DNA from 3 places in the Megamonas sp. Calf98-2 genome. Region 2 is predicted to be linked to each of the others. Evidence: riboswitches for the same ligand, from Rfam matches in the RefSeq annotation. Region 2 holds a riboswitch; each other region holds the start of a gene.

Region 1 (3,302 bases), on a different contig from region 2:
AATTAAAAATCAAAACCCCAAAAGTTTGTTTAAATTAACTTTTGGGGTTTATTTTATCCTCTTTTATTAAATTTAGTCATATTTTTTAACAATCTAAGATTAATAATCATGGCGATAATGGCAAAAATCGCACCACCTAAACCAACAAAAGGCATAGGCACAAAATTTATGATTATTCCACCACAAGCTGAACCTAGTGCTATACCTGTATTAAAAGATACAGGATTTAATGCAGAAGCTAAAGTTATAGCTTCTGGTTTTTCTCTTGTGGCTGTCTTCAAAAAATGCAATTGTGCTGGTGAATTTTGTAAATACATTATCACACCCATGAGTAAAATATTTATCAAACCTAAAACTAAATGATAACTAGTAAAAATAAGTGCAAGTAAACATAGAGCTTGTAAGAAATATACCATTGGCATTTTCTTCATGCCACCTAAACTAGCTATTCTTCCTGAAAGTAAATTACTGATAATCGTACTAATACCAAATAAGCTCAATACTAAACTTGTCATGGAAATAGGAATTTGTATATATTGTTGTAAAATCGGTGTCAAATATGTATAAAATACATAACTTCCAGCAGCACCACAAATTACAATAAGCATACCATAATTTATACGCATACTTTTCAATAAAATAAATTGATTACATAAATTTGTTTTTTGTCCACTACCTACATTTGGTAAATAATGCCACAACATCAATAAAATACATATACTAACTACAGATAATAATATAAAAGTCATTTGCCAACTAAATATTTGACAAATAATCGTACCTATAGGCACACCAAAAACAGAGGCTATACTAAAACCTGCAAAAATCCAACTGATGACTTTTGGTTGATATTGAACAGTCGCTATTTCAGAAGCAAATGTCATCGAAATAGATAATATTGTTCCTGAAATTATCGCAGTTATAATTCTAGCTAATGCTAAAATATAATAATTACTCGCTAAAGCACATAAAAAATTTCCTAAGATAAAACCTATTGCTAATATCAATAATACATAATATCTGTTATAAGCACTAACTGCTGCTGTGATAAACGGAGTGCCTATTGCATAAGCAAAAGCAAAAACTGAAATTAAATTACCCGCCATAGTCAACGAACAATTTATATCTTCTGCTATATCAGGTAAAATACCCACAATTATAAATTCACTCGTTCCTAAAATGAAACTCAATAAAATTAAACTTAAAACAGCCATAGTATTATATGTTTTTTGTGCCATCAAGATAATCTTCACCTTCTCTAAAATACAAATTTATTTAAACATAAATTATACTTATTCAAAGGAAAAAATCTAGTATTTACAACCATTATTCATCATTTAAACTACAAAAATCACGATTTTGACTATATTGACTATTTATAAATGAAATTAATTTTATTCTTGACATAGATTAAATATTTGTTATAATAAAGCTATCAATTGAATAAGCACTGTGGAACTGACGGATTTTAGTGGAATTAACCACATGAACCGCATTGCTATAGAAAAGTCGACCGTCTGGGCAAAGAAAATTTTTGCCTAGATGGTCTTTTTGTTTTTAGGCATAAGTTTTCTTGTATTTTATAATTTTTTATTTTTACGAAAGGAAGATTATATAATGAAAAACAGATGGCTTATCGCATTATCCGCAATTGGTATTCATATTTGTATTGGTAGTGTTTATGCTTGGAGCGTACTCACTAAGCCAATCATGGCTCAAATGGGCTTTAGTCTTCAAGAAACTACATGGACATTTTCTATTGCAATTTTATTTTTAGGTTTATCCGCTGGTTTTTTAGGAACATTTGTTGAAAAAAATGGTCCTCGTATTAGTGGACTTACTGCCACTGCCTTCTTTGGTATTGGTATGTTTGGTACAGCTTTAGCTCTTCATCTACAAAACCTTATTTTACTCTACATCTGCTATGGTGTAATCGGTGGTATTGGTCTTGGTATTGGATATATCACTCCTGTTTCCACTCTTGTAAAATATTTCCCTAAAAGACGTGGATTTGCTACAGGTCTTGCTATCATGGGATTTGGTTTTGCAAGTTTAATTGCTGGCCCTATCATGCAAATTCTCGTTAGCAATTTTGGCTTAGTAACTAACTTCATCATTTTAGGCTGTGCTTATATATTAATCATGGGCGCTTCTTCTTTATATCTCGCTCCTCCACCAAAAGAATTCGTAGAAAAATATTTACCTACAACTGTCAAAACTTCTAATTCTATGGTTGAAATAAAACAATATAGCGTAGCTGAAGCTACTCGCGATTGGAAATTCTATGCGCTTTGGTGGATATTCTTCACTAATATTACTTGTGGTATTGGTCTTTTAGCTGTAGCTTCTCCTATGGCTCAAGAAGTAGTTCATATGAGCCCAATTGCTGCTGCTTCCATGGTTGGCGTTATTGGACTTATCAACGGTTTTGGTCGTATCGCTTGGTCTAGCGTTTCCGATTATATAGGTCGTAGAAATACTTATATTTTATTTTTCTTGATTGAAATTTTTGCTTTCTATGCACTCGCTAATACAACTGAAGCCTTTTTCTTCCAATTATTAGTTTTAATCATTGTTTCTTGCTATGGTGGTGGCTTCTCTTGTATGCCAGCTTATTTAAGCGATTTATTTGGCACAAAACAATTAAGCGCTATTCATGGCAGAATTCTCACAGCTTGGGGCATGGCTGGTATTGCAGGACCACTTTTATTATCCTTTATTCGTGAAACAACTCAAAGTTATGCACTTTGCCTCTATGTATTCGCATTTTTATTTATTATCAGCTTCATCATAGCTATAATATTAAAAATAAAAACAACTAAAAAAGAAAAACTCATTTCAAGCAAAACTATTGCTTAAGAAAAAAACTCACTCTAAATAAAGCCTAGTAGTTAAAATTAAACTAACTACTAGGCTTTATTTATGTGCTAAAATAATATTAACTATCAATATAGTTAAATCTCATTAATAAAAAATATATGTTTTTTATAGAAAGGTTAATTTATTATGTCTGAGCTCTTCCATGAATTTTTATCTACCAATTTTACCAAATGCGAGCGTAAAGCCCCTAAATTTATTTATGGGGATATAAGCTCGCTAAAAAACAATGATTCGATATCATTGTTTTTTATTGTATTATATTTTTAATAGTTATATAATACTTTTATGAAATATAAATCAAATAATAATATAGTATATTCTTGTAAATATCATGTAGTATTTTGTCCTAAATATCGTAGAAAAGTGTTGAACAATGGTGTTGATGAACGATTAAAGGAGTTGATTAATAATATTTGTCAGGA
Region 2 (9,675 bases):
ATGTAGTAGATGGATCTTCTGTAGTTGCTGCTATTATTAAAACATTACTTTTTCTTTTACTTCCATCTCCTAATCTATTATATTCACCTTTGTCCATAAGATAAAATAACATTTCTTGTCCATCTGGTGGTAATCTATGTACTTCATCTAAAAATAAAATTCCTCCATTAGCTTTTTCTACTAATCCTATTTTATCTGTATCAGCACCAGTAAATGCACCTTTCACATGTCCGAACAACTGCGATAATAATAACTGAGGATTATTAAAATAATCTGCACAATTAAAGGTTACAAAAGGATAATCTTTATTTTCTTTATTATTCATCAACAATCCATATGCATGCATAGCTTGAGCAAATGTTGTTTTCCCTACTCCACTTTCCCCTAATAATAGCGTATGTAATCCTTTAGGCGGATATACAATTGCTGCTTTTGCCTGTCTAACTTGTGATAGTAAACTACTATTATATCCTAATAACATTTCAAATGGATCATTTATAGATGTATTTAATATATATTCCCTTAATTCATTAAAAGTATATATATTTTTTATTGGTACATTATATTTTTTATTCATTTCATTTAATATTTCTTTATCTATAAATGTAACTGGTCTACTATTAATTTTTACTAATTTACCATTCTTACACAATAGATTTAATATACTACTAGCATTATTACGTAAAATACCATATTCATTTTGTATCTCTAATGCTGTTATACCTAAATTTTTACCATCTTTTAAACCCTTTATAAAAACCTCAACCTTACAATTGCGTTTTATAAAATCTAAAATATCATTTGCTTGACTCATCTTATACTCCTTATTTATTAGAATTTTTATAAAAAAGATAATATATACACTATTCATTTTATAATATATACACTAGCATAAAAATTATAATTTGTGTATATATTTTTTTATCTTTATATATTATTAATATACATTTTTAATATACATTAAGTTGGCACAAAAATTGCATTATAAATATTACAAAAATATATTTTAAGGAGGTGCTTGTTATGTCTACTTCTATGTTACATGAAGATTTAATATTTTTAAATTATAAAACTACTAACTTTAAAAATTTGATCGAAGAATTATCTCATATTTTATATAAAAAAGGTTATGTAAAAGAAAGTTATACTTCTGCTATTTTAGAAAGGGAAAAACAATTTCCTACTGGATTAAAAACACCTGGTATTAATATTGCTATGCCTCATACGTATCCAGAACATGTAATAAAACCTGCTATTTTAGTAGCTACTCTAGAAAATCCTATTGATTTTCATGAAATGGGTAATAGTTCTAATACTGTTCCAGCAAAATTAATTTTTATGTTAGCAGTTACAGATCCTAAAGGACATTTAGAAATATTAAGTAAGTTAATGTCTATATTTTCTCAAGAAGATAAACTTATTGATCTATATAATTCTACTCAAGCCAAAGAAATTATAGATAAATTAAATAAAGTTTTAAATTAAAAGGAGTTTGATTATCATGAAAAGAATTTTTGTAGCTTGCGGTTCTGGTGTTGCAACAAGTCAAACAGTTGCTTCTAAAATTCAATCTATGTGTGAAGATGAAGGATTAGATGTTTCTGTTGAAGCTGTAGATATTAAATCTTTAGAAAGTATTATTGATCAGTGTGACATTTATGTTTCAATTGTTTCTGACAATGCTGATGAATGGGATGTTCCAACTATTAAAGGTATTCCATTCTTAACAGGTGTAGGTATGGACGAAGAATTTGAAAAATTAAAAGAATTAATTGAAGCATAAAAAAAGCGGACTCTATGATATAAAACACCATAGAGTCCAAAAAAATATATATTGCACGACTATTATAACATAAAAATAATTCATTACAAAACTACAATCAAAGGAGGAAAACTGTATGTTTAATGATATATTAAATTATATTCTTGGCCTTGGAGCCGCTATATTTTTACCTATAATAATGATTATACTTGGTTTATGTGTAAAGATGAAATTAAAAAAAGCTATTATGGCAGGTCTTACATTAGGTATTGCTTTTACTGGTATGAATGTTGTTTTAGGCTTTATGTTTAGTAGTATTAGTCCTGCCGCTCAAGCGCTCGTAGAACGTACTGGATTAGAACTAACTGCTATTGATGTTGGTTGGTCCCCAATAGCTGCTATTGCTTGGGCATGGCCATTTGCTCTTTTTATGTTTCCTCTACAAATTGGTATTAACTTAGTTATGCTTGCTTTAAAATTAACAAATTGTTTAAATGTCGATTTATGGAATGTCTGGGGAAAAATATTAACTGCTACTTTAGTTGCTTATATTACTGGAAATATTGCCTTCGGTTTTATTGCTGGCGCAATTCAAATAATCTTAGAATTAATTAGTGGTGATTTAATTCAAAAAAGATGTTATGAAGCTACTAAAATTCCTGGTGTTACTTGTACTCATCCAATGTTTTTACAAGGTCCTATTTTATTTTTAATTAATCGCATTCTAGATTTTATTCCTGGTATCAATAAAGTTAACATTGATGCTAATGAATTAAAAAAACGTATTGGTATATTTGGTGAAAATAGTGTAATGGGATTCATTGTTGGTGGATTAATCGCATTTTTAGGTGGTTATGCTATTAAAGAAATTTTAATTACAGCAATGTCTGTTGCAACTGCAATGATTTTATTCCCAATGGTAGCAAAACTTTTCATGCAAGCACTTGCCCCTATTGCTGACGCTGCTGGTGCCTTTATGAAAAGTAAATTCAAAGGCCGTGATTTTTATGTTGGTTTAGATTGGCCATTTATGGCTGGCTGTTCTGAAGTCTGGGTTATTGCTATTGTATTGGTTCCTATTGAATTAATTCTTGCTGTTGTTTTAAGTCAATTAGGTTTAAATACATTAATTCCACTAGCTTCTATTATCAACGTTGTTTTAACACCACCAGCTATGATTATTGCTAGAAAAAATCTTGTTCGCATGTTTTTAATTTCTATTATTGCTACTCCATCTTATTTAATTGCTGCTACTCAGTTTGCACCACAAATTACAAAGATGGCTGCTGATACTAATACACTTCATGCCGAAGCAGGTCAATTCATATCTTGGATGCAAGTTGAAGCTCCTGAGTTTAGATGGTCTATCGTACATGCATTTAATGGCGATTTAACTGGTATTATTGGAATTATTATCTTTGCTATTTTATTTGCTTGGTATTTCCTAAGCATGAAAAAAAGCAATACTCAAGATAGTGCTAAATAAATAAATTACTTAAAATATTAATTTTGAAAGGTTATATAAATATGTTAGAAGAATTAAAAAAACAAGTTGTAAAATATGCTCTTCAAGCTGATAGAAGTGGTTTATGTAAACATAGATCTGGTAATTTTAGCGTTCGTGATCCTAAAACAGGATATGTATGTATTACTCCTACTGGAATGGATAGAGAAGAAATGACCTATCATGATGTTGTTGTTATAGATCTAGATGCTAATGTTATTGAAGCAGAAACTGCTCAACGTAGACCGACTAGTGAAAGTTTAATGCATTTGGAAGTATATAAACAACATCCTGATATCAATGCCGTAGCTCATACTCATTCAAAATATGCTACTGCTTTTGCTGTTCTAAAAAAACCTTTACCTGCCGTTGTTTATGAAATCTTAGGTCTTGGTTGTAAAGAAGGAATTGTTCCTGTTGCTGATTTTGGTAGACCAGGAACACCAGAACTAGCTATTAACACTGTAAAAGCTTTAGAAAAATCAGATGTTGCTTTAATGCAAGCACATGGTGTAATCGCTATTGATAAAGATTTAAAAGAAGCTCTCTTAAAAGCTAGTTATGTAGAAGAATTAGCTGAAATTTATTATCATACTCTTGTTATTAACAATGGTAATGAACCTCCTTATGTATCAGATAGTGAACTTCAAAAATGGGAATATCCTAAAGAAATTAAACTATTGGATTCATTAACTAGAACATCTTCAAAATAAAACTATAATAAGGAGGATATATTATGAAAAAATTAATTAATAAACCAGAAGACTTTGCTCGTGAAACAATAGAAGGAATTGTCTTAGCTCATCCAGAATCCTTAAAAATGGTAAATAATAGTTGGCACTGTTTAGTTCGTGCAGACGAAAAAAAAGAAGGAAAAGTAGCTATTGCTACTGGTGGTGGTTCTGGTCATCTCCCAGTATTTTTAGGATATGTTGGTTATGGTCTTGCTGACGGAGTAACTGTTGGTAATGTATTTGCTTCTCCAAGCGCAGAAGCTATGCATGAAGTTGATAAAGCTATTAATTCTGGTGCTGGTGTATTACATTTATATGGTCGCTATGGTGGCGATATTATGAATTTTGGTATGGCTTCTGATTTAGATGAAATGGAAGACATTCCTGTAAAAGAAGTATTAGTAACCGATGATATTGCTTCTGCACCTAAGGGTAGTGAAAATAAACGTCGTGGAGTTGCAGGTTTAGTATTTGCCTATAAATGTGCTGGTGCAGCTGCCGAAAAAATGTATAACTTAGACGAAGTTGCTCGTATAGCTCAAAAAACTGTTGATAATACAAGAACAATGGGCGTTGCTCTTACACCTTGTATTGTTCCAGAAGCTGGTAAAGCTACTTTCAGTATTGCTGAAGATGAAATGGAAATCGGTATGGGTATACATGGGGAACCAGGTATTCATCGTACTAAATTAATGAAAATTGATGATGTTGTTAGTAATATTATGGAAAAAATCCTTGAAGATCTACCATTTGAAGATGGTTGTGAAGTTGCTGTTTTAGTAAATGGTCTAGGTGGTACACCAAAAGAAGAATTATATCTTGCTTATCGTAAACTTTATCAAATCTTATCTGACAAAAATATTTCTATACATCGTAAATATATTGGTGAATATGCTACTTCTCTTGAAATGGCAGGAATGTCTATATCTTTATTAAAATTAGATGATGAATTAAAAGAAATGATTGATGCTCCTTGCTATTCTCCATTTTTTGAACAAAATCATTAATAAAGGAGGATTTTCTTATGGAAACTATTAATAAACTCAAATTAAAGGAAATTCTTGGTAATATTTTGGAGTCTATGCAAGATGCCAAAGATGAATTAATTGCTCTTGATGGTGCTATGGGCGATGGAGATTTAGGTCTTACTATGTGCAAAGGATTTGAAGCAATTTATCAAGAAATTGATATACTAGAAGAAACTGATATGGGGAAATTAATGATGAAATTAGGAATGAAAATGAATTCTGTAGTTCCTTCCACTATGGGAACATTAATTTCTACTTGTTTCGTAAAATCTGCACCAAAAGCCAAAGGCAAATCTGAATTAAATCTAACAGATTTAGTAGAAATGGGCAAAGCTGCTGTTGATGGTGTTATGCAACGTGGTGGTAGTAAAATCGGTGATAAAACTATGCTAGATGCTTTAGCTCCAGCAATTAATGCCTTAGAACAATCATTATCTGAAAATAAAACATTAGCTGAAGCTCAACAAGCTGCATATCAAGCATCAATAGAAGGTGTAGAAAAAACAAAAACTTTAAAATCTGTTCATGGTAGAGCTGCTTATTATAATGAACAATCTATAGGCAAGCAAGATCCTGGAGCTACTGCTGTTATGTATATTTTCCGTGGTATTGCTAAATCATTTTAAAACCTTTTCTTCTAAAAAAAGTCTAGAAATAACTTATATAAGTTATTTCTAGACTTTCTTATTTTTCTTATTATAAAGAAATCACTTCTGCTAAATGTCTTAAATCTTCTGGGTATTCTTTTTTATTAGTGATTGCATCACGTAAATCAATGCAAACAATATTTCCACGTTGCATACCAAAAACAATATTATGAAGTCCAGAAACAGCTGCAAGTGTTGCTTGTTCGCCTAATACACTTGCAAATACACGGTCATTAGCTGTTGGTGAACCACCACGTTGAACTAAACCTAAAACAGTCAAGCGTGTGGAAATTCCTGTTCTAGCTTCTAATTCTTTTACTAACTCTTGCATATTGCCAGTACCTTCAGAAGCCAAAATTACTAAATAAGATTTACCACCATCATGTAATTTTTGTACTTTATTGATAATTTTTTCCTTATCAAATTCTTCTTCTGGTACTATAACCATATTTCCGCCACCAGCAACGGCTGAATATGTAGCAAGCCAACCACATTTATTGCCCATTACTTCAATAATAAATGTACGACGATGTGCTTTTGCAGTATCACGAATTTCGTTGATTGCCTGTAAAATAGTATTTACAGCAGTATCTGTACCAATAGCATAATCTGTTCCCCAAATATCATTTTCAATAGTAGCTGGAATACCAATTACAGAAAATCCTGTTTCACGTTCAAATTCTTCTGCTCCACGTAAGCTACCATCACCACCGATAACAATCAAAGCATCAATATTATGTTTTTTTAGATTTTCATAAGCTAATTGACGACCTTCTTTTGTACGGAAACGCTTACAAAAACTTGTACCCAAGAAAGTACCACCACGCTGAATAATATCGGCTACAGATATAGAAGTTAATTCTTCCATATTATCATCAACTAAGCCTCTATATCCATCATAAACGCCCCATATACGCACGTTATTATTAATCGCAGTTCTCACTACAGCTCTAATAGCCGCATTCATTCCTGGTGCATCTGTACCACTTGTCAATACAGCAATATTTTCTACTGACATAAAAAAACCTCCTCAAAAATTAAAAGCATTTATATATTTTATTCGCTAAATAATAACTAATATCCTTGTAAAAATCCCTAAAAAAACAAAATCTCCAAATATTATTGCTTAGCTTGACAACTCATACTCTAAAATGATAAATTTTAGTTAACAATCTGTGTAACTGACGGAAGTGGAATTAACCACATGAAGCACAGATTTATACAGCCGACCGTCTGGGCAACAAAATCTAATAGTATTATATTTATTTTACAGGAGGAATATCGTAAATGAATTCTATGGAATTAAAATACGGATGTAACCCTAATCAAAAACCTGCTCGCGTTTTTATGAAAGATGGACAAGATTTACCATTCACAGTTTTAAATGGACGTCCAGGTTATATTAATCTTTTAGATGCCTTTAACAGTTGGCAATTAGTTCGTGAATTAAGAGAAGCTACAGGTCTTCCATCTGCTGCATCTTTTAAACATGTAAGCCCTGCTGGTGCAGCTGTTGCTGTTCCTTTATCTGAAACATTGAAAAAAATGTATTTCGTTGAAGGTATCGAACTCACACCTATGGCTACAGCATATATTCGCGCTCGTGGTGCTGACCGCATGTCTTCTTATGGAGATTTTGCTGCACTTTCCGATGAATGTGATGCTGCTACAGCTCGTTTCTTAGCCCGTGAAGTATCCGATGGTGTTATTGCTCCATCTTACAGTGCTGAAGCTTTAGAAATCTTAAAAACAAAACGTAAAGGTAACTATCTTGTAATTCAGATGAACCCTGATTACAAAGCACCTGAACTTGAAACAAAAGAAGTTTTTGGCGTTACTTTTGAACAAAAACGCAATGATATTAAAATCACTGAAGAATTATTCAATAACATTCCTACAAAAAATAAAAATATCACAGATGAAGCAAAACGTGATTTACTTATCGCTTTAATCACATTGAAATACACTCAATCCAATTCCGTATGCTATGCTAAAGACGGACAGGCTATCGGTATCGGTGCTGGTCAGCAATCCCGTGTACATTGCACTCGTCTTGCTGGTAATAAAGCAGATATCTGGCATTTACGTCAAGCACCTCAAGTATTAAACTTACCATTTAAACCAGATGTTCGCCGTCCAGACCGCGATAATGCAATTGATGTATATATCTCTGATGAATATATGGATTTACTCGGTGGCGACGATTGGAAACGCGTATTCACTGAAAAACCTCCAGTATTCACTAAAGAAGAAAAAGATGCTTGGCTCGCTCAGGTAAAAGGCGTAGCTCTTGGCTCTGATGCATTCTTCCCATTCGGTGATAACATTGAACGTGCTCATAAATCCGGCGTAGAATTTGTCGCTCAAAGCGGTGGTTCTATTCGTGATGATAATGTTATTGAAACTTGTGATAAATACAATATGGCAATGGCATTCGTTGGAATTCGTTTATTCCATCATTAATTTCTATAAATAGAATTATAATGAATATTAATCTTTTTTATTCAATATGTATTTTAATTTTAATAAGTATTTTTTGTATATTTTTTCTTAAATTATATAAAAAAACAAACTCATTAAAAATATATTTGATTTTACTTACACTTATTAGTCTAAATTTATATTATTCTAGTCATTCACCAATTACATCTTATCCAGATACATTACCAATAAAAGAAACTATCCACATGACTGATAAAGAAATTGTTTATACTATTGTCAAACAAGAACTATCTTATCATAAAAATAAAAGTCTTTTTGCTAATGGTAAAATCTTTGATTATAAAGATATCTCTGTATATAGTGTATCTAATGAACCAACTATATATTCTGTAGTATTTTCTATTCAGTCAGGTGATGACGATTTTTGGTTGCCTGGTAATGGGACTAAACAAGAAAATAATTGGATTATTAATAAATCAAATTATATGCAACTTATTAAAGAAAAAGATTATTATCGTCTTATTTCTATAGGGACAGGATTATAAAAATGGCACTAACTGTGTTAGTGCCATTTTTTTATTTATAATACTTATCTTTATATAAATCTACATTCATTTTATACATATCTGCTCGATAAGATGCCAATGAATATTCAAATGGAATATCATTTTGATTATATGCAACCGTTGTTATATATAATAATGGAGCATTTTCCATAATACCCAATAAATCAGATAAATAAGGGTCAGCAACTGTTGCATGAATTTGACGATTAATATGAGCAATCTCTATATTATATTTTGTTTTTAAAGTATCGTATAAAGAATTTTGCTCTAAATCTTCATCAATTAAACCCTTACATAATTTCACAGGTATAAAAGTTTTAACATAAACTATAGGTTTATCATCGGCATAGCGCAAACGTTCAAGACAAATAACTTTATCTTTTTCTGTTAGCTTCAATTTTTCCATAACTTCAGCAAAAACATCTATTTCTGATATAGATAAAAGCTTCGTTTTAGGCTTTAATCCATAATATTGCATCTCTTGATTATATGTTTGGATTTTTTGAATAAAATCTCCAGCAATTTTAGGGCGAGTAACAAATGTTCCTTTTGACTTAATTCTATTTAAATAACCTTCATGTACTAATTCTAAAAACGCTTGTCTAACTGTCGGTCTTGAAACATTTAAATATGCGCATAATTCTTCTTCTGGTGGAACTAATTCACCATCTTTTAAGCTATTATCTTCAATATGCTTTATCATAAAAGTTTTTATTTGATAATATAGCGGAATAGGAACTGTTCTATCTATTTTTAATTGTTCATATATCGAATTCATTTATAATCTCCTTTCAAAAAAATTATAAAATATTAACTATCTTTTATCAATAAGTTATTATATATTGACTTAATTTTGTTATTTTGTTATTATGTAATTACATAATAACAAAGAAAAGAGCAATAACTATGAATAAATTTAGTAAATACTTTGATCACACATGTTTAAAACCTTATGCTACTAGAGAAGATATGGCTAAACTTTGCGAAGAAGC
Region 3 (7,410 bases), on a different contig from region 2:
ATCATGACAATAGATATGTAATTTGCCTTCATATTTTCCTTGGTTCATTAACGTAGCTATCTTACGCACTACCCAAATTACACCGATAACATGGTCTGTATGCGCATGTGTAATAAATAAGTGATGGATTTTTGTCATATCTATTTGCGCTTTTTCTAATTGAGCTAAAATTCCATTTCCGCCACCAGCATCAACTAAAAAATATTCATCATCTATATTTAAGGCAAAACATGTATTAAAACATTTTGTAACCATAGCATTGCCTGTTCCTAATAAGATTAATTTTCTCATAGCTAGCACCTCTATTAACATAATAGTTGTTAGTATTTATTATAGCACAAAAGAATAAACTCTGGGTTTATTTCCTACATTTCATCTATGTATACAAATACTTACCTATAATAATACATAACCCAGTCTGTTACTTTTTATTTATCATTAAAGAAAGCCATATAATAATAATTTATTATTTACTAACATGTCTATTTTGTAGTAAACTTAATTAAGTTAGTAATTCGAAATATGCAGGTGATATAATTTGTTAACAAAAAATAAAATGTTCTTCATTATTAAGAAAGATTTATCATCGCTAGAAAATTTATTACATGAGACCGTTACATCTCCTGTTGACCTTATAACTGATATTGGAAATCATCTTATAAGCTCTGGCGGAAAACGTATTCGACCCGCCTTATATCTTCTGGCGACAAAGAGTAATCCTAATTTAGATAAAGATTATGTAATGCCTCTTGCTATGGCACTAGAAATGATTCATACAGCTTCTCTTGTTCATGATGATGTTTTAGATAATGCAGCTACTCGCCGTGGTTCTGCTACTGCCAATGCAAAATGGGGAAATAATATAGCCGTACTTACTGGCGACTATCTATTTGCTAAAGCATTTGCAGCCATTGCTAAAAATGATTATGGCACGCGAATTTCTGAGCGCTTAGCAACTATTGTCTGTGATTTAAGCGAAGGCGAAATCTTACAAAACCATTTTGGTTATACAATTCCAGACTCTATTGATATTTATTATGAACGCATTGCCAAAAAAACAGCCAATTTTATTGCTACTAGCTGTGAAATCGGTGCAATTGTTGCTAAATTATCAGCAAAAGAAATTGATGCTCTCCGTGAATACGGTTATTGTATCGGCATGGCATTCCAAATAGTTGATGATATTTTAGATTTAACCTCTGACTCTAAAAAAATCGGCAAACCTGCTGGAAACGATATTTTGCAAGGTGTAATCACTCTTCCTGTAATTCATGCCTATAAGCATGGCGAAAATAGCGAAGAGTTAAAAAATATCATCGAAAATCGTCAAATGAGCTTAGAAGAATTAAATCGTGCTATTAATATCGTAAAAAATTCCAACAGTATTGATTTTGCAAGACAAACTGTTACAGAATTTTTAAATCGCGCCAAAAATATTCTACCTGATAGCTTACCACAGTCAGTTAGAACATCTTTCATTGAAATAGCTGATTTTATTGGTAGCCGTGATTATTAAAATAAATTTTTACTGAGGTGACTTAAATGTTTGGTATTGGTTTTCCTGAACTTATCCTTATTTTAATCATTGGTCTTGTAGTATTTGGTCCTGGCAAATTGCCTGAAATTGGTCGTGCTGTAGGTAAAGGCTTACAAGAATTTAAAAAAGCCACTTCTGAATTATCAAATTCCGTTAATAATACTACTAATAACGCTTCTATAACTCCTACACCACCTAATCCAGCTAACCCAGAACAACCATCTGTAGCTCCTGTCTTCATGCAAGAAACTGCTACAGAAAAAAATACTACTACTGCAAAAACAGAAACAACAACACCTAAAACTCCAGTTGAATCTGAAAAAACTACTAAATAATCTATAATAATTGACAACTACTTTTTAAATTATATTCTTTATTTAGTACTAAAAATAAAAATAAAAGTGAAGGTGATTTAAATGTATAGTATTGGTATTCCTGAACTTGTATTAATCTTGGTTATCGCTTTAGTTGTATTTGGTCCTGGTAAATTGCCAGAAATCGGTAAAGCTGTAGGCAAAAGTCTTCGCGAATTCCGTTCTGCTTCTACAGAAGATAATACAAAAACTATTGATGCTAAAAATGAAGACGAAAAAAAAGATAAAAAGTGAGGTAGCAATTTATGTCTCAAGATATGAACGAACATACTTCTGCTAATACTGTTACTGCTTCAACTTCAGAAAATCTACCAACAACTGAAGTTAACGAGCAGACAACTACAAATAATGGCAGTATGTCCATTATTGCTCACCTTACTGAGCTTAGAAAACGCCTTATTCGTTCACTAATCGCTATAGGTATTGGTAGCTGTGTTGCTTATTATTTTATTGAAGACATAATGCACATCTTAACAGGCCCTGCTGGAAAGCTTTATTATATGCAACCAGCAGAGGCATTTTTTACTTATATTAAAGTTGCTGTATTTGTCGGATTTTTACTTGCTCTACCTATAGTTTTATATCAAATATGGCGATTTGTTTTACCTGCCTTAATCGGTATGGAAAGATATTTAATCTCCGTTATCGTGCCTATTTCGCTAATTTTATTTTTAGCTGGTTTAGCCTTTTCCTTTTTCTTTGTCATGCCCGCTGGGATAAAATTCTTAATGGGCTTTAGCACTGAAGAACTTCAACCTATGTTTTCGCTAAAACAATATTTTGACTTTGTCATTGCCTTTTTATTGCCATTCGGCTTTATCTTTGAAATGCCTTTAGCCATTATATTATTAGCCAAAGTAGGTATTATTTCTTCAAAATTCTTAGCAAAACAACAACGCATTGTAATCTTTTTAACTTTTGTTGTTGGTGCTATTATTTCCCCAACACCAGATGTTTTTTCCCAATCTATGATTGCTATACCTATGATTTTACTTTATGAAATAAGTTATGTCATAGTTCGTTTTGCTATGAAAAAATAATGTTAATCACTTACGCAATATAAATATAAAGGAGCGATTTTTTTGGCTTTTTATGATTTAAGAGAATTCATCAACGCTTTGGAGTCTCGTGGTATGCTCAAACGCATCAAAACTCCTGTTGATTGTAATTTAGAAATCACTGAAATCACTGACCGCGTTTCCAAAATGGAAGGCAAAAAAAATGTAGCTTTATTATTTGAAAATGTAAAAGGCTACGATATGCCTGTACTTATGAATGCTTTTGGTAGCATGGAACGCTTGGCACTTGCTTTTGGTGTAAATGACATCGAAGAAATTCCTAATGAACTTCGTGAAATCTTAAGATTACCTTATATTTCCCTTCAAAATAAAATGGATTTAATCCACATCATTCCAACTGCAAAACGTGCTATTAATTTCCCTAAATATGTAAAAAAAGCACCTTGCCAAGAAGTAGTTATCACAGATAATCCTACTTTAGATAAATTCCCTATTTTGAAATGTTGGCCTCAAGATGGTGGTCCATTCATCACTTTACCACTTGTATTCACTCGCAATCCAAAAACAGGTAAACGCAATGTTGGTATGTATCGTTTACAAAAATATGATGGTCAAACAACTGGTATGCACTGGCATCTTCATAAAGATGGTGCTAGCAACTATCGCGCTTATCAAGAAATGGGCAAAGATAAAATTGAAGTTGCTGTCGCTATTGGTACAGACCCAGTAATCACATATGCTGCTACTGCTCCACTTCCTCGTGATATCGATGAAATGGTATTTGCAGGCTTTTTACGTAAAAAATCTGTAGAAATGGTAAAATGTAAAACTGTTGATGTTGAAGTACCAGCTTGCAGTGAAATCGTACTTGAAGGATATGTAAATATCGGTGAAACTCGCCGTGAAGGTCCTTTCGGCGACCATACAGGTTATTATTCATTAGCTGATGATTATCCAGTATTCCACATCACTTGTATAACACATCGCAAAAATCCTATTTATTCTGCTACTATCGTTGGTAAACCTCCAATGGAAGATTGCTTCTTAGCTAAAGCTACAGAACGTATTTTCTTACCATTATTACAACAGACTTTACCTGAAATTCGCGATATCAATTTCCCTCTTGAAGGTGTATTCCATGATTGCGTAATGGTATCCATCAAAAAAACATATCCACAACAAGCTAAAAAAGTAATGCATGCTATTTGGGGTATGGGACAAATGATGTTCACCAAAATGATCATTGTCGTTGATGAACATGTTGACGTTCAAAAAGAAAAAGAAGTTTGGTGGCGTGTTTTCAACAATATTGATGCTAAACATGATATTGTAATGGTTGAGGGTCCACTTGACGCCTTAGACCACTCCTCACCAATGGCAAAATGGGGTACAAAAATAGGTATTGATGCTACAAAAACATGGCCAGAAGAAGGACATACTCGTGAATGGCCTGATGAAATTAACATGTCTGACGATATTAAAAAACTTGTAGATGCAAAATGGCAGGAACTCGGTCTTGAGTAAATTATCTGCTCATATTAATAATATAGCTCTTCATCATTCTGTATTTGCCCTACCCTTTGCTTATATGGGATTATTCCTTGCGGCAAAGGGTATCCCTACTTTTCACGATTTTTTATGGGTAACACTTGCAATGATAGGGGCTAGAAGCTCTGCTTTAGCTATGGATAATCTTGTCGATTTGAAATTTGATAAACAACAAAATCGCATGTCCAAGCGTCCATTAGTTACTGGAGCAATTAAACCTATTGAAGTAATTATCCTCATCATCGTCAGTCTTTGTATATTTTTATATTCTGCTAGTCAGCTAGCTCCTATTTGTCTAAAATTAACACCAATTTGTTTATTTTTCTTATTATTTTATCCATATACGAAAAGATTTACTTTTCTTTGTCATTATTTTTTAGGTGTAGCTTTAGCCATGGCACCTGCTGGTGGATATATCGCTGTTACAGGTGAATTGCCATTTGGTATTATTTTATTAAGTGGTGGCGTTTGTTTATGGATTGGTAGTTTTGATGTAATTTACGGTAGCCAAGACCGCCAATTTGATTTAGACCATAAACTTCATTCTATGGCAACACAATTTGGTGTAGCTAATGCTCATAAAATAGCAGCTTTTTTCCATTTTATTTCTATTTTATGTTTTATCGGTGCTGGAATCTATTTTGATTTATCCTTTATCTATTATATTGGTGTATTAATAGCTATCTTGACATTAATTTATCAACATAGCCTTATCACTCCATATGATTTCAGTCGTTTAACTCAAGTTTATTTCATGCGCAATGGCATTGTTTCTATTGTCATTTTTGTATTTACATTAATCGATATTTTAAGTTAATAAAGAAGGTGTTATTTTTGAGTGCACAAATTTTATCCGGAAAAATATTTGCTAGTGAATTTAAAGAAGAAGCAAAAAAACAAGTTTTAGCTTTAAAAGAACAATATAATATCACTCCTGGTCTTGCTGTAATTATCGTTGGTGAAAATCCAGCTTCTAAAGTTTACGTAAATAATAAACATCGCACTTGCGAAGAAGTTGGTATCTATTCTGAAGTTATAAGCATGCCTGCTGATACAACAAAAGAACAACTCATCGCCAAAATTGATGAATTAAATTATCGCCAAGAAATTCATGGTATTTTAGTTCAATTACCACTTCCAGAAGCTATTGCTAAAGAAGAAGCAGATATTTTAAATGCTATTTGCCCATTAAAAGATGTTGATGGCTTCCACCCTGTTAATGTTGGTAAATTGATGATTGGACAAGACGATGGTATGATACCTTGTACTCCATATGGTTGTTTAAAAATGCTTCAATCCGCTAAAATCAATATAGATGGTGCACATGCTGTTATCGTTGGTCGCAGTAATATTGTGGGTAAACCTATGGGACAATTATTACTCGCTCAAAATGCTACAGTTACTATTTGTCATTCACATACTCACAACCTCAAAGAAATTTGTCGTTCTGCTGATATTTTAGTGGCAGCTGTGGGCAGACCTCATTTTATCACTGCTGATATGATAAAACCTGGTGCTACTGTAATTGATGTTGGTATCAACCGCATTGCACCTAAAAAATTAGTTGGTGATGTAGATTTTGATAATGCTGTAGAAGTAGCTGGTGCTATCACACCTGTTCCAGGTGGCGTAGGTCTTCTCACTATAGCTATGCTCATGCAAAATACTATCAATGCTGCAAAATTACAACTTGCTAAATAAATTTGCCTTTGTTATAATAAAAGCATAATTTCATAAATAGTATGGAACTGACGGATTTTAGTGGAATTAACCACATGAACTGTACTATTATCAAAAAGTCGACCGTCTGGGCATAATAATATATGCTCAGGCGTTTTTTTATGCCTAAGCATATGTTTGGCAAAATTTATATTGCCTTTTTCCAAAATATATAATACTATCAAATTAGTTTAATTATTGGAGGTACTAAACCACATGAAAACAGACGTGCAAATTGCTCAAGAAGCTATTATGGAACCTATTGGTAAAATTGCTCAACATCTTGAAATTCCAGAAGATGAACTTGAATTATACGGAAAATATAAAGCTAAAATTTCTTTAAACTATTGGAACACAACTCTCCAACAAAAAGAAAATGGTAAACTTATTCTTGTAACAGCAATTAATCCAACTCCTGCTGGTGAAGGTAAAACAACTACTAGCATTGGTCTTGGCGATGCTCTTCATAAACTTGGCAAAAAAACTGCAATCGCTCTTCGTGAACCTTCCTTAGGTCCATGCTTTGGTATGAAAGGCGGTGCCGCTGGCGGTGGTTATGCTCAAGTAGTGCCAATGGAAGATATCAATCTTCATTTCACTGGCGATTTCCACGCTATAACATCTGCTCACAATTTACTTGCTGCTGTTATCGATAACCATATCCAACAGGGCAATGCTCTTGATTTAGATGTTCGTCGCATCACTTGGAAACGCGTTGTCGATTTAAATGACCGTGCTCTTCGCAATATCATCTGTGGTTTAGGTGGTAAAGCTCATGGCGTACCACGCGAAACTGGTTTTGATATCACTGTTGCATCTGAAATGATGGCTATTTTATGCTTGACTTCTGACCTTGAAGATATGAAAAAACGTCTTGGCAATATCATCATTGGTTACACTAGAAGCGGTCGTCCTGTTCGCGCTGAAGAATTAAATGTAACAGGTGCTTTAACTTTATTATTCAAAGATGCAATTAAACCAAACCTTGTACAAACTCTTGAAGGCACTCCTGCTCTTATCCATGGTGGCCCTTTTGCCAATATCGCTCATGGTTGCAATAGTGTAATGGCTACTAAATACGCTTTAAAAATGGCTGATTATACTATTACTGAAGCAGGTTTCGGTGCTGACCTTGGTGCTGAAAAATTCCTTGATATCAAATGTCGTTTCACTGGATTTAAACCTGATGCAGTAGTAATTGTTGCTACTATTC

Evidence for each region. A riboswitch is a leader RNA that binds a small molecule or an ion and turns the genes downstream of it on or off. The one in region 2 is predicted to bind ZMP and ZTP.
Region 1: another riboswitch for ZMP and ZTP. It lies ahead of BMX03_RS04190 (L-lactate MFS transporter); the one in region 2 lies ahead of BMX03_RS08285 (phosphoribosylaminoimidazolecarboxamide formyltransferase).
Region 3: another riboswitch for ZMP and ZTP. It lies ahead of BMX03_RS04180 (formate--tetrahydrofolate ligase); the one in region 2 lies ahead of BMX03_RS08285 (phosphoribosylaminoimidazolecarboxamide formyltransferase).

Annotation. Positions count from the first base shown of each region.
Region 1 is NZ_FOCY01000009.1:64,720-68,021, forward strand. Features, by position in the region: gene BMX03_RS04185 (MFS transporter) at 54-1,238, opposite strand; ZMP/ZTP riboswitch at 1,445-1,530, shown strand; gene BMX03_RS04190 (L-lactate MFS transporter) at 1,618-2,859, shown strand; partial or broken gene tnpA (IS200/IS605 family transposase) at 3,166-3,302, shown strand, end outside.
Region 2 is NZ_FOCY01000025.1:997-10,671, reverse strand. Features, by position in the region: gene BMX03_RS08325 (sigma 54-interacting transcriptional regulator) at 1-814, opposite strand, end outside; gene BMX03_RS08320 (PTS sugar transporter subunit IIA) at 1,024-1,485, shown strand; gene BMX03_RS08315 (PTS sugar transporter subunit IIB) at 1,502-1,783, shown strand; gene BMX03_RS08310 (PTS galactitol transporter subunit IIC) at 1,899-3,248, shown strand; gene BMX03_RS08305 (class II aldolase/adducin family protein) at 3,290-3,979, shown strand; gene BMX03_RS08300 (dihydroxyacetone kinase subunit DhaK) at 4,003-5,007, shown strand; gene dhaL (dihydroxyacetone kinase subunit DhaL) at 5,025-5,654, shown strand; gene pfkA (6-phosphofructokinase) at 5,725-6,693, opposite strand; ZMP/ZTP riboswitch at 6,843-6,921, shown strand; gene BMX03_RS08285 (phosphoribosylaminoimidazolecarboxamide formyltransferase) at 6,963-8,138, shown strand; gene BMX03_RS08280 (hypothetical protein) at 8,264-8,662, shown strand; gene BMX03_RS08275 (GntR family transcriptional regulator) at 8,694-9,461, opposite strand; gene deoC (deoxyribose-phosphate aldolase) at 9,590-9,675, shown strand, end outside.
Region 3 is NZ_FOCY01000009.1:56,618-64,027, forward strand. Features, by position in the region: gene BMX03_RS04140 (MBL fold metallo-hydrolase) at 1-291, opposite strand, end outside; gene BMX03_RS04145 (polyprenyl synthetase family protein) at 539-1,516, shown strand; gene tatA (twin-arginine translocase TatA/TatE family subunit) at 1,543-1,872, shown strand; gene BMX03_RS04155 (twin-arginine translocase TatA/TatE family subunit) at 1,954-2,145, shown strand; gene tatC (twin-arginine translocase subunit TatC) at 2,157-2,951, shown strand; gene BMX03_RS04165 (menaquinone biosynthesis decarboxylase) at 2,994-4,454, shown strand; gene BMX03_RS04170 (4-hydroxybenzoate octaprenyltransferase) at 4,447-5,295, shown strand; gene folD (bifunctional methylenetetrahydrofolate dehydrogenase/methenyltetrahydrofolate cyclohydrolase FolD) at 5,313-6,179, shown strand; ZMP/ZTP riboswitch at 6,213-6,298, shown strand; gene BMX03_RS04180 (formate--tetrahydrofolate ligase) at 6,414-7,410, shown strand, end outside.